Regions from separate parts of the Dactylosporangium sp. CA-139114 genome, predicted to be linked through region 1. Evidence: predicted binding sites of a transcription regulator. Region 1 holds the regulator's gene; the other holds the start of a gene.
What was found. The regulator HrcA, encoded in region 1, represses chaperone genes, less so after heat shock. The targets are predictions, from matches to a motif close to GGTTNGCACNCTCNNNNNGAGNGTGCNAACC.
Positions count from the first base shown of each region.

Region 2: the regulator HrcA is predicted to act here: its motif matches at 2,185-2,215, upstream of groES (co-chaperone GroES).

Region 1 is NZ_CP192080.1:8,892,597-8,896,003, forward strand. Features, by position in the region: gene dnaJ (molecular chaperone DnaJ) at 1-728, opposite strand, end outside; gene hrcA (heat-inducible transcriptional repressor HrcA) at 755-1,777, opposite strand; gene ACQP2P_RS39875 (DUF4870 domain-containing protein) at 1,961-2,605, shown strand; gene hemW (radical SAM family heme chaperone HemW) at 2,649-3,407, opposite strand, start outside.
Region 2 is NZ_CP192080.1:9,496,545-9,499,951, forward strand. Features, by position in the region: gene groL (chaperonin GroEL) at 54-1,697, opposite strand; gene groES (co-chaperone GroES) at 1,793-2,107, opposite strand; gene ACQP2P_RS42600 (class I SAM-dependent methyltransferase) at 2,298-3,407, shown strand, end outside.

The DNA of each region.
Region 1 (3,407 bases):
CCGGGCGGGCCGCCGCCGGGGCCGACCTCGCCCTGCTGGGCGAGGCGGATGCGCATGCCGTCCTCGACGCCCGACGGGATCTTGACGGTGAGCGAGCGGCGGGTGCGGACCCGGCCGTCGCCGCCGCAGGTCGCGCACGGGTGCGGGATCACGGTGCCGAAGCCCTGGCAGGCCGAGCAGGGGCGGGCCGAGACGACCTGGCCGAGGAAGGTGCGCTGGACCGACTGGACCTCGCCGCGCCCCTGGCAGATCTCGCAGGTCTGCGGGTGGGTGCCCGCCGCGGTGCCGGCGCCCTGGCAGGTGCCGCAGACGACCGCGGTGTCGACCTGGATCGGGGCCTCGACGCCGAACGCGGTCTCGTGCAGGTCGAGGTCGAGGCGCAGGATCGCGTCGGCGCCCGGGCGCACGCGCGGGCGGGGCCCGCGGGCGGACTGGGTGCCGAAGAACGCGTCCATGATGTCCTGGAAGCCGACGAACGCGCCGCCGGCGGGGCCGCCCCCGCCGCCGCTGGGCGCGAGCGGGTCGCCGCCGAGGTCGACCATCTCCCGCTTGCGCGGGTCGGACAGGACCTCGTAGGCCGCGTTGATCTCCTTGAACTTCTCCTGCGCCGCCGGGTCGGGATTGACGTCCGGGTGGAACTCGCGGGCCAACCGCCGGTAGGCCCGCTTGATCTCATCGGGTGTGGAGTCCCGCTTGACGCCGAGAATCCCGTAATAGTCCTTCGCCACTGAGTCCTATGCCCCTGAGATAGATGTCAACTCTGTGCCAGCAGGTCGCCGACGTAGCGTGCCACGGCCCGCACGGTCGCGATGTTCGCGGGGTAGTCCATGCGGGTCGGGCCGAGCACGCCCATCCCGCCCACCACCATGGTGCCGGGTCCGTAGCCGGTGGCCACGATCGACGCGGTCCGCAGGTCCTCGATCTCGTTCTCGTCGCCGATGCGCACCCGGGTCATGCTGGGCTCGACCTCGCCGAAGAGCTTGAGCAGAATGACCTCCTCCTCGAGCGCCTCGAGGATCGGGCGCAGCGAGCCCTGGAAGTCCAGCAGGCCGCCGCGGGCCAGGTTGGCGGTGCCGGCGAGCGCGATGCGCTCCTCGGACCGCTCGACCAGCGTCTCCAGCAGGACGGTGGACAGCGCCGTCATCGGCGGCCGCAGACTCGGCGCGGTCTCCTCGACGAGCGCGACCACGAGCGGAGGCGTCTCCGCCAGCCGCTTGCCGACGAGCTTCTCGTTGATCAGGCGGCGCAGCTCGGTGACGTCGTCGGCCAGGATCGGCCCCGGGAGGTCGACCAGGCGCTGCTCGACACGGCCGGTCTCGGCGATCATCACCACCATGAGCCGTGTGGTGGAGATCGGCACGAGCTCGAAGTGCCGCACGCTCGCCCGCGACAGGCTGGGATACTGCACCACGGCCACCTGCCGGGTGAGCTGCGCGAGCAGCCGCACGGTGCGGTGGACCACGTCGTCGAGGTCGACCGCCCCGATCAGGAACCGCTCGATGGCCCGGCGCTCGGCCTGGCTCAGCGGCTTGACCCGGGAGAGCTTGTCGACGAAGAGGCGGTAGCCGGCGTCGGTGGGCACCCGGCCCGCACTGGTGTGCGGCTGTCGGATATATCCCTCCTCCTCCAGCACCGCCATGTCGTTGCGGACGGTCGCCGGGGATACCCGCAGGTTGTGCCGTTCGACGAGCGACTTGCTCCCGACCGGTTCCTGGGTGGCGACGTAGTCCTCGACGATGGCACGAAGCACTTCGAGCTTCCGCTCGTCAAGGCCCATGACACCTCCTTGAGGACTGGCACTCCCAACTGGTGAGTGCCAGTCTACGTCAGTCGCGCGGGGGCACGCGATGATCGTTTGGCGCACGATAGACGGTACGGCCGCTGTACTGGGTAAAACTTGTCCAAAAGACGTCATGTCGTGTCGCTGGCGCCACTTGATCGGTGCACCTACCGTGGCCCCATGAGTGAACCACCTCGCCCCGGGGAATACGGCATGCCGTCGGACCCCAACTCCGGGTACCCGCCCCAGCCGCCCGTGTCGGGTGGTGGCTACGCTCCGCCGCCGTCGAGCGGCGGCGGGGCCTATGGCACCCCGCCCACCTCGGGCGCCGGGTATGACCAGTCCGGCTACCAGCAGCCGGGTTACCAGCAGCCCGGCTACCAGCAGCAGTCCGGCGGCTATCAGCAGCCGGGCGGATACCAGCAGCCCGGTGGATACCAGCAGCCCGGATACCAGCAGCCCGGAGCCTACGGGCAGCCCGGCGCGCCGGCCGGCTACGCCAACAGCGACGAGAAGACGTGGGCGCTCATCGCCCACTTCGGGGGACTCGTCGTCGGCTTCATCGCCCCGCTCGTCGCGCTCCTGGCGAAGGGCAACGAGTCGCCGACCGTCAAGGCCCACGCGAACGAGGCCCTGAACTTCCAGATCACCTGGGGCATCGCCATGATCGTGGCGGTGGTCATCTCGATCTGCTCGTTCGGGATCCTGTTCTTCCTGCCCTTCCTGGTGTGGATCGTCATCATCGTCTTCGCCATCCTCGGTGGCATGAAGGCGAACAACGGGGAGCTGTACCGCTACCCGATGACGTTCCGCTTCCTCAAGTAGGACCCGGCTTTCCAGCAGGGGCGGCCCATCGGGCCGCCCCTGCTTACGTCAGCGCCCGGGCCACGCCGTCGGCCAGCAGACGTCCACGCAGCGTGAGCACCGCGCGGCCCGCCGCGAACGCGTCCGGGTCCAGCTGCCCGTCGGCGAGGCACTCGCGCGCCCCCGCGAGCCCGGCGGCGTCGAGCACCTCCAGCGGCAGGCCGTCCGCGAGCCGGATGCGCAGCAGCACGTCCTCCAGGTGCCGCTCGTCCGGCGTCAGGACCTCCCGGGCCTGCCCCGGCGACGCGGCGTCCGCGAGCCGCGCGGCATAGGTGTGCGGGTGCTTCACGTTCCACCAGCGCACCCCGCCGACGTGGCTGTGCGCGCCCGGCCCGAGCCCCCACCAGTCCCCGCCGCGCCAGTACAGCTCGTTGTGCCGGCACGGCGAGTCCTTCGACCAGTTCGAGACCTCGTACCACGTGAAGCCCGCGGCGTGCAGCGCCTCGTCGGCGGCGAGGTAGCGGTCCGCGGCCACGTCGTCGTCGGGGTACGGCAGCTCCCCGCGGCGCATCCGGGCGGCCATGCGCGTGCCGTCCTCGACGATGAGCGCGTACGCGCTGACGTGGTCGACCCCGGCGTCGATGACGGTCGCGAGGGACCCCGCGAAGTCCTCGGGCCGCTCCCCCGGCGTGCCGTAGATCAGGTCCAGGTTGACCCGCTCGAACCCGGCCGCCCGGGCCTCGGCGGCGGCCGCGGCGGGCCGGCCGGGCGTGTGCCGGCGGTCCAGGACGGCCAGCACGTGCGGCGCGGCCGACTGCATGCC
Region 2 (3,407 bases), 600 kb from region 1:
ACGAGCCCCGGGCCGAAACCCGGGGCTCGTCGAACGTGCGGTGCGGGAACCGGTCAGAAGCCCGGCCCGTGCGAGTGCCCGTGACCGTGCCCGTGGCCGTGGCCAGCGGCAGCCGGCTCGGCCGCCTCCGGCTTCTCCACGATCAGGCTCTCGGTGGTGAGCAGCAGACCCGCGATCGACGCGGCGTTGGCCACCGCGCTGTGGGTCACCTTCACCGGGTCGACGATGCCGGACTTGACCAGGTCGACGTACTCGCCCGTGGCCGCGTCGAGGCCCTGGCCGAAGTCGAGGGCCTGGACCTTGCCGACCACGACGTAGCCGTCGAAGCCCGCGTTCTGGGCGATCCACCGCAGCGGCTCCACGAGAGCCTTGCGGACGATCGCGACGCCGACCTTCTCGTCGCCGGTCAGGCCGAGGTCGCCGTCGAGGACCGAGGCGACCTGGGCGAGGGCCGCGCCGCCGCCGGGGACGATGCCCTCCTGCACCGCGGCCTTGGTCGCCGAGATGGCGTCCTCGATGCGGTGCTTGCGCTCCTTCATCTCGATCTCGGTCGCGGCGCCGGCCTTGATGACCGCGACGCCGCCGGAGAGCTTGGCGATGCGCTCGTTCAGCTTCTCCTTGTCCCAGTCGCTGTCGGAGGCCTCGACCTCCTTGCGGAGCTGCTCGACGCGGGCGGCGACCTCGGACTTGTCTCCGCCGCCGTCCACGATCGTGGTCTGGTCCTTGGTGACCACCACGCGGCGGGCGGTGCCGAGCTGCTCGAGACCCGTGTTCTCGAGCTTGTAGCCCAGCTCGGGCGCGACGAGCTCGGCGCCGGTCAGGATCGCGATGTCCTGCAGCATGGCCTTGCGGCGCTCGCCGAAGCCGGGGGCCTTGACCGCGACGACCTTGAAGGTCTTGCGGATGGCGTTCACCACGAGGGTCGACAGGGCCTGGCCCTCGACGTCCTCGGCGATGATCAGCAGCGGCTTGCTGGTCTGGACGATCTTCTCCAGCAGCGGCAGGAGCTCCTCGATGGCGGAGATCTTCTGCGTGGTGATGAGGACGTAGGCGTCCTCGAGGACCGCCTCCTGCGCCTCGCCGTCGGTGACGAAGTGCGGGGAGACGAAGCCCTTGTCGAACTGCATGCCCTCGGTGACCTCGAGCTCGGTGGTCAGCATCGAGCCCTCCTCCACCGTGATGACCCCGTCGCGGCCGACGCGCTCCATGGCCGAGGCGATCAGGTCGCCGATGGTGGCGTCCTGGGCGGAGATGGTGGCGACCTGCGCGATCTCGGTGTGGCTCTCGACCGGGGTGGCCTTGTCCTTGAGGGTCTGGACGATCGTGGCGGCGGCCTGGTCGATGCCGCGCTTCACGCCGGCCGGGTTGGCGCCGGCGGCCACGTTGCGCAGGCCCTCGCGGACGAGCGCCTGGGCCAGGACGGTCGCGGTGGTGGTGCCGTCACCCGCGACGTCGTTGGTCTTGGTGGCAACCTCTTTGACCAGCTGCGCACCGAGGTTCTCGTAGGGGTTGGCGAGCTCGATCTCCTTGGCGATCGTCACGCCGTCGTTGGTGATGGTCGGGGCGCCGAACTTCTTGTCCAGGACGACGTTGCGCCCGCGGGGGCCGAGCGTGACCTTGACCGTGTCGGCCAGGTGGTTGACGCCGTGCTCCAGAAGGTGGCGCGCCTCGTCGGAGAAGCTCAGGATCTTCGCCATGCGTGTGGATTCCCTTCAAAGCGACACCGCCCCGGCTGCCCCGCGCCTGTTCGCACGGGTCCGGGGCGGTGGCCACTGCTTCTAGTGAAAAACGGTCACTTCTCGATGACGGCGAGGACGTCGCGGGCCGAGAGCACGAGGTACTCCGAGCCGGCGTACTTGACCTCGGTGCCGCCGTACTTCGAGTAGATGACGGTGTCGCCGACCTTGACGTCGATCGGCACCCGGTTGCCCTTGTCGTCGATGCGACCCGGGCCCACCGCGATGACGGTGCCCTCCTGGGGCTTCTCCTTCGCGGTGTCCGGAATGACGATGCCCGAGGCGGTCGTCGTCTCAGCCTCGTTGGCCTGGACCAGGATGCGGTCCTCGAGCGGCTTGATCGCAACCTGCGTCGCGGTAGTCACGGGCATACCCTCCTGGGGTATCGAGCTTGCTAATCGAGTGCCCGGTGAAGCCGTCGTCGCGGGTGCCGGCCCCGGCCGGGTATGTCTGGCACCCTCCATAGGAGAGTGCTAACTCGGAGGTTATGCCGGTCGCTAGCACTCCGTCAACTAGAGTGCCAAACACGCCACGAAATCACCCCGGACTTTGAAGGATCACGTGCGCCCCGAGGATGTGCAGCCCCTGTTCACGGCGGCCGGGCGGGACGCGCTGGCGGCCGCGTCGCAGCTGCACGACGGCGATCCGCTGGCCGCGGCCTCCGCCCTGCGCGCGCGGGGTCTGCCGCCCGAGCTCGCCGCGGCGGCGCTGACCCAGGTCGCGCTGCGGCGCAGGGCGGCGGCGAAGTTCGGTACCGATGCCGCCGTCATGTTCTTCACCCGCGCCGGACTGGAGCAGGCGACCCGGGCCACGGTCGCGCGGAGAAGGGCCGAACGGCTCGCCGCGGCCGGCGTGACCCGGGTGGCCGACCTGGGCTGCGGGATCGGCGCGGACACGATCGCGTTCGCGCGGGCCGGGATGCGCGTGCTGGCCGTGGAAGCCGACCCCGCCACGGCCGAGGTCGCCCGCGCCAACGTCCGGGCGCTCGGCCTCGCCGACCGGGTCCTCGTCGAGGCGCGCGACGCGACCGAGACGCCGCTGGCCGCGATCGAGGCGGTGTTCTGCGACCCGGCCCGGCGCACGTCGGGCGGGCGGCGGGTGTTCGACCCGCGGGCGTACTCGCCGCCGTGGGACTTCGTCACCGCGCTGCCGGCCCGGGTCCCGCACACGGTGCTCAAGCTCGCGCCGGGGATCGATCACGCGCTGCTGCCGGAGGGCGCGGAGGGTGAGTGGGTGTCGGTCGACGGGGACGTGGTCGAGGCGGCGGCCTGGTGCGGACCGCTGGCCGAGGTCCCCCGGCGGGCGACACTCCTGCGGGACGGGCAAGTCGCGCACATCACGGGCACCGGGGACCGCAAGGCCCCGGTCGGGCCCATCGGCTCGTACCTCTACGACCCCGACGGCGCCGTGGTGCGCTCGCACCTGATCGCGGAGCTGGCCGAGACGCTGGACGGCACCCTGCTGGACGAGTCCATCGCCTACATCACCACTACCTCCCCCATCCCCACAGCATTCGCCAAGTGCTATGCGGTGACCGAGACCCTGCCGATCGCGCTCAAGAAGCTGCGCGCGGCGCTGCGGGACAGGAACATCGGCGCCCTGCAGATCCTCAAGCGCGGCTCGGCGCACGACGTGGAGGACCTGCGCCGGCAGCTCAGACTCCAGGGGACG